DNA from 2 places in the Bradyrhizobium barranii subsp. barranii genome. Region 2 is predicted to be linked to the other one. Evidence: riboswitches for the same ligand, from Rfam matches in the RefSeq annotation. Region 2 holds a riboswitch; the other holds the start of a gene.
What was found. A riboswitch is a leader RNA that binds a small molecule or an ion and turns the genes downstream of it on or off. The one in region 2 is predicted to bind glycine.

Region 1 (5,779 bases), 160 kb from region 2:
TCAGCGCGTCCTGCGTCAGATCCAGCGGGAAGCCGTAGGTGTCGTACAGCGTGAAGGCGACGTCGCCGTCGAACATGTCGCCCTTTTTCAGCGACGCGCTCTTCTCGTCGAGGATGGCAAGGCCGCGCACCAGCGTCTTGCGGAAGCGGGTCTCTTCCAGCCGCAGCGTTTCCTCGATCAGGTTTTCAGCGCGCATCAGGTCGGGATAGGCTTGGCCCATCTCGCGCACCAGCGCCCAGACCAGGCGATGCATCAACGGCTCCTTGGCGCCGAGCAACTGCGCATGGCGCATCGCGCGGCGCATGATCCGGCGCAGCACATAGCCGCGGCCCTCGTTCGAGGGCAGCACGCCATCCGCGACCAGGAAGGCGGAGGAGCGCAGATGGTCGGCGATGACGCGGAACGAGGCGACGGTCTGCTCGTTCGGCCCGCTGCCGAGCGCGGACGCGGTCGCATCGATCAGATGGCGGAACAGGTCGGTCTCGAACACGCTGTCGACGCCCTGCATGATGCAGGCCATGCGCTCCAGCCCCATGCCGGTGTCGATCGAGGGACGCGGCAGATCCACGCGCTCCTCCTTCGTCACCTGCTCGTACTGCATGAACACGAGATTCCAGAATTCGAGGAAGCGGTCGCCGTCCTCTTCCGGCGAGCCCGGAGGTCCGCCCCAGATGTGCTCGCCGCGGTCGATGAAGATCTCCGAGCACGGGCCGCACGGCCCGGTGTCGCCCATCGCCCAGAAATTGTCCGAGGTCGGGATACGGATGATGCGGTCGTCGGAGAAGCCGGCGATCTTCTTCCACAGGCCGGCCGCCTCGTCGTCGGTGTGGTAGACGGTGACGAGCAGCTTGTCCTTTTTCAGCCCGAACTCCCGGGTGATCAGGGTCCAGGCCAGCTCGATCGCGCGCTCCTTGAAATAGTCGCCGAACGAGAAGTTGCCGAGCATCTCGAAGAAGGTGAGATGGCGCGCGGTGTAGCCGACATTGTCGAGGTCGTTGTGCTTGCCGCCGGCGCGCACGCATTTCTGCGACGTGGTGGCGCGCTGATAGGGCCGCTTCTCGACGCCGGTGAAGACGTTCTTGAACTGCACCATGCCGGCATTGGTGAACATCAACGTCGGATCGTTGCGCGGCACCAATGGCGAGGACGACACGATCTCGTGGCCGTTCTCGGCAAAGAAGTTCAGAAAGGTCGACCTGATCTCGTTGACGCCGCTCATGTTCATCCAATCGGGTGTGCTTGGACCCGCGATACGCCATCCAAACCGGGCATTTGGGCTGATATCTGCGGGTCAAAGCGCTTTTAGACAAGGCCAGCTGCGCTGTCCAGAAACTGTGCAAGGAGATCAGTGAGTTGCCGCAGGCGCGCAATCCCGTTTGCAATCCCGTTGAAAGCCGCCAGGTGCGCGTTGACAGGCTTGGCCGGGCTGTGGTCTGTACCCATCTGTATCGTACGGCCACGTCGGGAGAGACCGGCTTTGGTGCCGGCGCCGAAGGAGCAACCGCCCCGGAAACTCTCAGGCAAAAGGACCGCGTGGCTTTGACGACATCTGGAAAGAGGCGCCGACGGGCATAGCCCGGACGACGTCCGCCGACGGGATAATACTCTCAGGCACAGCGACAGATGGGGCTTCGACTGGTTGCTACCGGGGAATCGTCCCCGGGGAACCGCCGAGGGCCCCGTGATGCTTGCGCGCGACGACCAAGATTCCCTCAAACGTACGCCCCTTCATGGGCTTCATGTCTCCCTCGGCGGCAAGATGGTGCCGTTCGCGGGCTATGACATGCCCGTTCAGTACCCCGCGGGCGTCCTGAAAGAGCACCTCCATACCCGTTCCTCCGCCGGCCTGTTCGACGTCTCCCATATGGGCCAGCTCGCGCTTCGGCCGAAGTCGGGCAAGGTCGAGGACGCTGCCCGCGCGCTGGAACGGCTGGTGCCGCAGGATATCGTGGCGATTGCCCCGGGACGGCAGCGCTATGCCCAGTTCACCAATCCGGACGGCGGGATTCTCGACGATCTGATGGTCGCCAATTTCGGCGACCACCTGTTCCTGGTCGTCAACGCCGCCTGCAAGGAAGCGGACGAAGCGCATCTGCGCGCGCATCTCTCGGACGACTGCATCATCGATTCGCTTCAAGACCGCGCCCTGATCGCGCTGCAGGGCCCGAAGGCAGAAGCCGCGCTGGCGAAATTGTGTGCAGAGGCCCCCTCCATGAAGTTCATGGATGCCGGCCCGCACAAGGTCGCCGGTCTCGACTGCTTCGTCTCGCGCTCCGGCTACACCGGCGAGGACGGGTTCGAGATTTCGGTCCCCGCGGCCGATGCCGAGCGCCTCGCCAAAACGCTGCTGGACAATCCCGATGTGATGCCGATCGGCTTAGGGGCCCGCGACAGCCTGCGGCTGGAAGCCGGGCTCTGCCTCTACGGCCACGACATCGACACCGCCACCACGCCGGTCGAGGCCGCGCTGGAATGGTCGGTGCAGAAGAGCCGCCGCAGCGGCGGCGCGCGCACCGGCGGCTTTCCCGGCACTGATGCGATCCTCGCTCATTTCGATCACGGCGCAAGCCGCCGCCGCGTCGGCCTGCGCACGGAAGGCCGCGCGCCGGTGCGCGAGGGCGCGCTGCTGTTTGCGGATGACGCCGGCGGCGAGCCGATCGGAAAGGTCACCTCGGGCGGCTTCGGCCCGAGCCTGAATGCGCCGGTCGCGATGGGCTATGTGCCCACGGCATCGAGCGCGCTCGATACAAAACTCTTCGCCGAAGTGCGCGGCCAGCGGCTGCCGCTCACGGTCGCCGCCATGCCTTTCGTGAAAAACACCTACAAACGCTGAGGACTGAGAAAATGACCACGACGCTGTACACCTCCGACCACGAATGGCTGGCCATCGACGGCGATGTCGCCACCGTCGGCATCACCGACTACGCGCAGTCGCAGCTCGGCGACGTCGTATTCGTCGAGTTGCCGAAGGTCGGCCGCAGCCTGAAGAAGGCGGAAGCCGCCGCCGTCGTGGAATCGGTGAAGGCCGCCTCCGACGTCTACGCGCCTGTCACCGGCGAAGTGCTCGAGACCAACGACGCGCTCGCCGCCGAGCCGGCGCTGGTCAACTCGGACGCGCAAGGCAAGGCGTGGTTCTTCAAGATCAGAATGGCCGACAAGAGCGAGCTCGGCGGCCTCATGGATGAGGCCGCCTACAAGGCACATACGGCGTGAGATGAAGCGAACTCTGACCTCATATTCGGTGTCATCACCCGCCTTGTGCGCACTGCGCACTGGGGCGGGTGATCCAGTACGCCGCGGCTTCTCGGCTCAAGCCGTGACGCCTGCGTTTACTGGATGCCCCGCCTTCGCGGGGCATGACGGCGACAGCGAAATCTAAAGCGAGGACCCATGATGACCGCGCACCGCAAATCCAATGGCGACGCCGCCGCCACCTTCGTTCGCCGCCACATCGGCCCGTCGGCGCGCGACGTCACCGCCATGCTGGAGGCCGTCGGCGCCAAGAGCGTCGACGCCCTGATGGCGGAGACGCTGCCGGCCTCGATCCGGCAGACCGCTCCGCTCGATCTCGGCAAGCCCTTGAGCGAGACCGAGGCGATCGCGCACATGGCCGAGCTCGCGCGAGAGAACCAGGTCTTCACCTCGCTGATCGGCCAGGGCTATTCCGGCACGGTTTTGCCCGCGGTGATCCAGCGCAACATTTTGGAGAACCCGGCCTGGTACACGGCCTACACGCCCTATCAGCCCGAGATCAGCCAGGGCCGGCTGGAGGCGCTGCTCAACTTCCAGACCATGATCTGCGACCTCACCGGGCTCGACGTCGCCAACGCCTCGCTGCTCGACGAGGCGACCGCCGCGGCCGAAGCCATGGCGCTCGCGGAGCGCCACTCGCGGGTCGAAGCAAAAGCCTTCTTCGTCGACAAGGACGTGCATCCGCAGACGCTGGCGGTGATGCGCACCCGCGCCGAGCCGCTGGGCTGGCCCCTGATCGTCGGCGATCCCCTCGCCGATCTCGACAAATCAGACGTGCTCGGTGCGCTGCTGCAATATCCGGGCTCCTCGGGCGCCGTGCATGACCTCAGGCCCGCGATCGCGACGTTGAAGGCCAAGGGCGCGCTCGCGATCGTTGCCGCCGATCTCCTGGCTCTGACGCTGCTCGCCTCGCCCGGCGAGCTTGGCGCCGACATCGCGATCGGCTCGGCGCAACGTTTTGGCGTGCCGATGGGTTATGGCGGCCCGCACGCGGCCTATATGGCGGTGCGCGATGCGCTGAAGCGCTCGCTGCCCGGCCGCATCGTCGGCCTCTCCGTGGACTCGCGCGGGATGCCGGCCTATCGCCTCGCGCTGCAGACCCGCGAGCAGCACATCCGCCGCGAGAAGGCGACCTCCAACATCTGCACCGCGCAGGTGCTGCTCGCCGTGATCGCCTCGATGTACGCGGTCTATCACGGCCCCGAGGGGCTTGCGCAGATCGCGCGCAACGTGCATCGCCGCGCCGCCGTGCTCGCAGCGGGCCTACGCAAGCTCGGCTTTGCGCCGCAGTCGGATAGCTTCTTCGACACGCTCAGCGTGGACGCCGGTGCCAAGCGCGCCGAGATCGTCGCGCGCGCTACCGCCGAGAAGATCAACCTCGGTGTTGGCGAAACCGCGCTCCGCGTCGCGCTCGATGAGACCACGACGCCGGCGACCGTCGAGGCGGTCTGGCGCGCGTTCGGCGGCACGCTTGTTTACGCCGAGATCGACGCCACCACGCGCGAGGCGCTGCCGGAGGCGCTGAAGCGCACCACCGCCTTCCTCACCCATCCCGTGTTCCACGCGCATCGCTCGGAAACCGAGATGCTGCGCTACATGCGCAAGCTCAGCGATCGCGACCTCGCGCTCGACCGCGCCATGATCCCGCTCGGCTCCTGCACCATGAAGCTGAACGCGACCACCGAGATGATGCCGCTGACCTGGCCGGAGTTCGGGTCCTTGCACCCGTTCGCGCCGCGCGAGCAGGCAAAGGGCTATCACGCGCTGTTCGCGCGGCTGGAAAAATGGCTGTGCGACATCACCGGCTATGACGCGATCTCGCTGCAGCCGAATTCGGGCGCGCAAGGAGAGTATGCCGGGCTGCTCGCGATCCGCGGCTATCATGCCGCGCGCGGCGAGACGCACCGAAAAATCTGCCTGATCCCCTCCTCCGCCCACGGCACCAACCCGGCTTCGGCCGCGATGGTCGGCATGGACGTGGTGGTGGTCGCCTGCGAGAAGAACGGCGACGTCGACGTCAATGATCTCCGCGCCAAGGCCGAGAAGCACTCGAAAGATCTCGCCGCGGTCATGATCACCTATCCCTCGACGCATGGCGTGTTCGAGGAGCACATCCGCGAGATCTGCGACATCGTGCACGGCCATGGCGGCCAGGTCTATCTGGACGGCGCCAACCTCAACGCGCAGGTCGGCCTATCCCGACCCGGCGATTACGGCGCCGACGTCAGCCATCTCAACCTGCACAAGACCTTCTGCATCCCGCACGGTGGCGGCGGCCCCGGCATGGGCCCGATCGGCGTGAAGGCGCATCTCGCGCCGTTCCTGCCCGGTCACCCGGCGACGCAAGCCGAAGCTCCGGTCGGCCCGGTCTCGGCCGCGCCGTTCGGCTCGGCGTCGATCCTCACCATCTCCTACATCTACATTCTGATGATGGGCGGCGACGGCTTGAAGCGCGCAACCGAAATCGCGATCCTCAACGCCAACTACATTGCCGCGCGCCTCGATGCGCACTTCCCGGTGCTTTACA
Region 2 (5,779 bases):
GCGCGCAGGACCTCGTCGATCTGACGGCCGACCGGCACCACCGGATTGAGCGCGGTCATCGGCTCCTGGAAGATCGTCGCCATCTGCGTCGCGCGGAGCTGGCGCAGGCGGCGATCGGTCGCGGTGAGAATCTCTTCGCCGACCAGCTTGACGCTGCCGCCGGTCGGAACCAGCGTGCCCTTCGGCAGCAGGCCCATCGTGGTGAGCGAGGTCACCGACTTGCCCGAGCCGCTTTCGCCGACGAGACACAGTGTCTCGCCCTTATGCACCTGGATCGAGATCCCGTCGATGATGTTTGCGCCCTTCGGCTTCTTGCCGATGGAGACGACGAGGTTGTTGATGTCGAGAACTGGGTTGGTCATCACTTGATCCGTCATCACTTGCCCTCCCGCTGCTTCATGCGGGGATCGAGGGCGTCGCGGGCGGCGTCGCCGATCAGATTGATGCTGAGGATGGCGATCGAAAGCAGCAGGCCCGGCCAGAAGATCAGCGTCGGCTTGAGCTGAAAATACTGACGGCCCTCGGCCATGATGTTGCCCCAGGTCGGCGTCTCCGGCGAGATACCGGCGCCGAGGAAGGAGAGAATGGCCTCGGTCAGGATCGCGGAGGCACAGACATAGGTGCCCTGGACGATCAGCGGCGCGATCGTGTTCGGCATCAGATGTCGCCACATGATCTTCGGCAGGCTGGAGCCGACCGAGATCGCGGCCTCGACGTAAGGTTCCTCACGCGCGGACAGCACGACCGAGCGCACCAGGCGTGCCACGCGCGGTATTTCGGGGATGGTGATCGCGACCAGCACGGTCCAGATGCTGGCGCCGGACAGCGACACCACGGCGATCGCGAGCAGGATGCTCGGCATCGCCATGAGGCCGTCCATGACGCGCATCAGGACGGCATCGACCAGCTTGAAGAAGCCGGAGACGAGGCCGATCGCAAGACCGATGACGATCGACAGGATCGCCGAGCCGATGCCGATCAGGAGCGAGATGCGGCCGCCATAGATGACGCGCGACAAGAGGTCACGGCCATAGGCGTCGGTGCCGAGCAGGAACTGCGCCGAGGCCGGCTTCAGCCGCTGCGAGGGCGCAAGCTGGACCGGATCGTGCGGCGCGATCAGCGGCGCCAGGATCGAGACCAGCACGATCAACGCGAGCAGGATCGTGGCCGCCGCGATGATCGGCGTCGAGGTGAGGAATCCGAAACGCGGCCGCAGCGGCGACGTGATCGGAATGGACGACTGGGGAAGGCTATCGACGGACATTTTTGTTGTTATCCTTAGCCCTAGTACCGGATCCGGGGATCGAGCAGCGTGTAGGCGACGTCGATCAGGAGATTGACGACGACATAGATCAGCGACGTCAGCAGGATCATCGCCTGGATGACTGGGTAGTCGCGCGCCAACACCGCGTCCACCGTGAGGCGGCCGATGCCGGGGATGTTGAACACGCTCTCGGTGACGACGACGCCGGAGATCAGCAGCGCAAAGCCGGTGCCGATCACGGTGATAACGGGCACCGCGGCATTGCGCAGCGCATGGCGCATCATCACGGCGACCTCGTTGATGCCCTTGGCGCGGGCGGTGCGGACGTAGTCCTCACCAAGCACGTCGAGCATCGCCGCACGCGTCATGCGCGCGATCAGCGCGATGTAGATGAAGGAGAGCGCGCAGGTCGGCAGGATGATGCGTTCGAAGAACGGTCCAAAGCCGTTGAAGATGCTGCGGAAGCCCTGCACCGGCCCCCAGCGAAGGTCGATCGCGAAGACCTCGATAAGGAGATAGCCGACCACGAACACCGGCACGGAGAAGCCGAGCACGGAGAGGCCCATCACGAAACGATCGATCCAGGTGCCGTGCTTCCACGCCGCGATGACGCCCAGGGGCACGGCGACGATGACGGCCAGAATGATTGTCGAGAGCGCGATCGAGATCGACGGCTCGACGCGCTGGCTGATCATCTTCATGACTGGCAGGTTGGAGATCAGCGACGTCCCGAGATCGCCGTGCAGCAGCTTGTTCACCCAGGTGATGAATTGCACGATCAGCGGCTCGTTGAGGCCGAGCGAGTCGCGGATGCGTTCCAGCCGTTCCGGCGTCGCGTTATCGCCGGCGAGAATGGCGGCGGGATCGCCCGGCGTCAGCCGCAGCAGCAGGAAGACGAACAGTGCGACGACGCCCATCACGGGCACCGCGGCCAGAACGCGGCGAATGAGATAACCTAGCATGCACCTATCTCCGGCTGCGGAACTTGTGGGGCCGGGAGGCCCCCGTGGAATCGGTTCTGTCTATCATGCACGCCTGTCACTCGGGCTGGAAAGCCGGCCGTGGAAGCCGACGTTTCGGGGCAAATTGTGTGCCAAGGGCAGGGCGGTCGCAAGGGGCCGCCGAGCCTCCGATATCGACCACTCAGGATGCATGACGGAACTCGCAGAGTGAGGGGGCGGTCGGCGGTGCGTTGAGCCCGCGCCAGCCGTCGATGGTCCCGGCAATCATCTGCGCGGTCGCGGCCGACAAGGTCCAGCCGAGATGGCCGTGGCCGGTGTTGAAGAACACGCCCGGCATCCGTCCTGCGCGCACCACCGGCATCATGTTCGGCATCATCGGCCGCAGCCCGGCCCAGGGCACGACCTTGGACGTTTCGACGCCGGGGAAGTTGCTGCGCACCCAGTCGACCAGCGGCTGCACGCGGTCAGCGCGGATGTCGCGGTTGAAGTCGTTGAACTCGGCGGTGCCTGCGACGCGGAAACGATCCGCGCCGAGCCGGCTGGTGACGATTTTTGCGGCTTCGTCGAGCAGGCTCACGGTCGGCGTCGCATTGCGGCTTGCGGCAGTGTCGAGCTGCACGGTGATCGAATAGCCCTTCACCGGATAGACGTTGACGCGCTCGTCGAGCAGGGCGGCGAAGTGACGGCTGGCCACGCCGGCGCAGATCACGACGCCATCCGCCTTCAGCATGCCGCGCGCGGATGCGACAGTGTCGCTGGCCGAAAGATCAGCCCAGCCGATGACGAAGCCGCCACCTGCCTGGGCAATGGAATCGATGTTGACTTCGTGGATAAAGGTCGCGCCGCGCCGCTTGCAGGCTTCCGCAAGTCCACGCGTGAACTTGTGGATATCGCCCGTCGCATCCGACGGCGTGTAGAAGCCGCCAAAATAGTCCTTGCGCAGCGTCGGCTCGATGGCGCGGATCTCCTCCGGCGTCACCGGGCGGCGATCGAGCCCGCCTTCCTTCAATAGCGCATTGACCTGCAGTCCGGATTCAAAACCCTTCTTGTCGTGATAGATGTGCAGAATGCCGCGGCGTTCGAGATCGAAGTCGATGCCTTCGCGCTCCGCGATCTCGAACAGATGCTTGCGGGCTTCGATCGCGAGCCGCGTGGTCTGAACCGTGTTGGCGCGGTAGTTGCCGATATTGGCGACGAACTCGCTCATCCACGAATATTTGTGCCAGTTCGGCCGCGGGTTCATTAGCAGCGGCGCATCGCGCCGGAACATCCAGCGCAGGCCCTTCAGGATCGTGGCGATGCTGTTCCACACCTCGGCATTGCTGGCGGAGAGCTGTCCGCCATTGGCGAAGGACGTCTCCATCGCGGCGTAGCGGTGCTTGTCGACCACCGTCACCTTGTATCCGCGTTCGAGCAGGGCATAGGCGGTCGTTACGCCGGTGATGCCGGCGCCGATGATGGCGATATGGGTCATGGCAGGTTCGGGGCTCCCGTGAGTTAGAGTCGGCTAACCGCCGGCCAAAGGCCGTTGGCGGCGCCCCATCTGTCACGGTTACCTGAGAGCTTGATCCGGCGCGGACCTCGGCGAGGTCAGCTCCGGACTATCCCCTTCGGTGGACGTCACGATCCCAAGATCGTGCCGCCTCTCTCCAGATCGTCCTGACGATACGGTCCTTTTGCCTGAGAGTTTCCGGGGCGGTTGCTCCGTCGGCGCCGCAACGAAAGCCTGAACTCTCGTTGCGATCTCTCCCGCATCGTCGCGTGGACAATCGAGCAGTACGATGCGCCTCATTTTTAGACAAGGCTAAATTTAAACCGCGACTGCCAACGCATTGTGCAGTGCAAAGTTGATTCAATTTACTCCAGCGTCGCCAGCAAGCCCGCCATCAGGCGCCCGCGCTCGACCAGGCTCTCGACCTCGATGAATTCTTCCAGCGTGTGGCCGTTGCCGCCGCGCACGCCGAGGCCGTCGAGCGTCAGGATGCCCATCGCGCCGGTAAAGTTGCCGTCGGAGCCGCCGCCGGAGCTCGCATGCGGTAGCTCAGTGCCGAGCGATTTGGCGATGCCGCGCGCCTTTTCATACAGCGCCATGGTGCCGGCATCGGGCTCCCATACGGGGCGCGTGACGCCGCGCGTCACCTTGAACGTGACATCATTGGACGTGCCCGACAGCGCCAGCATTCGCTCGACGCCGCGGTCGAGATCGGCCTGGCGCTTGGCCATGGACAGCGCCTCGCCGGTGGCGGTCGTGGCAACGCAATTGACCCATTGTCCGCCGTGCACGACGCCGACAGAGAAGGTGCAGTCCTCCGTCGTCATCGCGTCGATGGCGAGGATCTGCCGCGCCATCTCGCGGATCGCCGAGCGTCCGGCCGACAATGTCGCGCCGGCATGGCTCGGCCGGCCCGTCGCTTCCAGATTGAAACGCGCGATGGCGTAACGTCCGGTGGTGACACCGTTGTCGGCGCGGCCCGGTTCGGGCACCAGCACATATTTGTTGCGCGCGGCTTCCGCCTCGATGAGGTCTCGCGTCGAGGGCGTGCCGACTTCCTCGTCGGGCGTAAACAGCACGGTGATCGGCAGCGGCGTGGTGAAGGAAGCGCGTGCCAGCTGCCGGATCGCTTCCAGCGAGAGATAGTTGCCGCCCTTCATGTCGTAGATGCCGGGGCCGTAGCACTTGTTGCCCTCGCGCCGCCATTTCAGCTTCTCGATGGTGCCGACCGGGTGGACGGTATCCATGTGGCCGGCGATCAGGATGCCCGGCTCGCCCTGTTTCGGATGCGGAAAGCGCGCGCGGATCACGCCGCCGAAGCCCTGTCGGCCGCCGATGCGTTCGATCGTCGCACCCATGATCGCCATATCCCGCGCTGCGATATCGAGCATGCGGTTGACGGCACCCGCGTCCCAGGTCGGGCTCTCGCATTCCACCCAGGTGCGCAGGCCCTCAAGCATCGCCTCGGAATCGAAGGGAAGATTGGCTGGATTCATCTTAATGTCTCTCAAGCTTCGAAAGATGGAACGCGCATTGCATTGGCGCGGACGGGACTGGCGGAAAGCGTTGTAGAGCCAAACCGATCTTTGTGGAGCCCGTGAGCGCGCCGCTTGGGGCTGCAGCGAAACCGGATTGACGCGCTCAGCACTGTCTGCAAGTCTCGAAAGACAAAGGCATCGCATGAGGTTAGTTCGCCTAAAGAACGAACCGAATGCTCAACCAATAACCTGCCTTTGAACAGTTTCACGTCAGGAGAAACTTTTATGTTGAGCTTGATGCGCCGGGGGCGTCGCGCGTTCGCCTCCACACTTGCGCTATCGGTCGTTGCGCTTTCGACGGCGATGGCCTCGCCTGTACTTGCCGCCGCCAGCAAGACCATCACCGCGGTGATGCATTCGGATCTGCGCATCATCGATCCGATTTTCACCACCGCCTACATCACGCGTGACCATGGCTACATGGTCTACGACACGCTGATCGCGACGGACTCGAACTTCAAGATCCAGCCGCAGATGGCGGACTGGAAGATCTCCGACGACAAGCTCACCTACACCTTCACGC

Region 1: another riboswitch for glycine. It lies ahead of gcvT (glycine cleavage system aminomethyltransferase GcvT); the one in region 2 lies ahead of J4G43_RS33490 (D-amino acid dehydrogenase).

The regions. Positions count from the first base shown of each region.
Region 1 covers NZ_CP086136.1:7,000,691-7,006,469, forward strand. The annotation lists gene alaS (alanine--tRNA ligase) at 1-1,219, opposite strand, end outside; glycine riboswitch at 1,453-1,541, shown strand; gene gcvT (glycine cleavage system aminomethyltransferase GcvT) at 1,685-2,833, shown strand; gene gcvH (glycine cleavage system protein GcvH) at 2,845-3,213, shown strand; gene gcvP (aminomethyl-transferring glycine dehydrogenase) at 3,394-5,779, shown strand, end outside.
Region 2 covers NZ_CP086136.1:6,841,838-6,847,616, reverse strand. The annotation lists gene J4G43_RS33505 (ABC transporter ATP-binding protein) at 1-362, opposite strand, end outside; gene J4G43_RS33500 (ABC transporter permease) at 377-1,264, opposite strand; gene J4G43_RS33495 (ABC transporter permease) at 1,285-2,226, opposite strand; gene J4G43_RS33490 (D-amino acid dehydrogenase) at 2,408-3,700, opposite strand; glycine riboswitch at 3,768-3,881, opposite strand; glycine riboswitch at 3,885-3,988, opposite strand; gene J4G43_RS33485 (M20/M25/M40 family metallo-hydrolase) at 4,084-5,214, opposite strand; gene J4G43_RS33480 (ABC transporter substrate-binding protein) at 5,482-5,779, shown strand, end outside.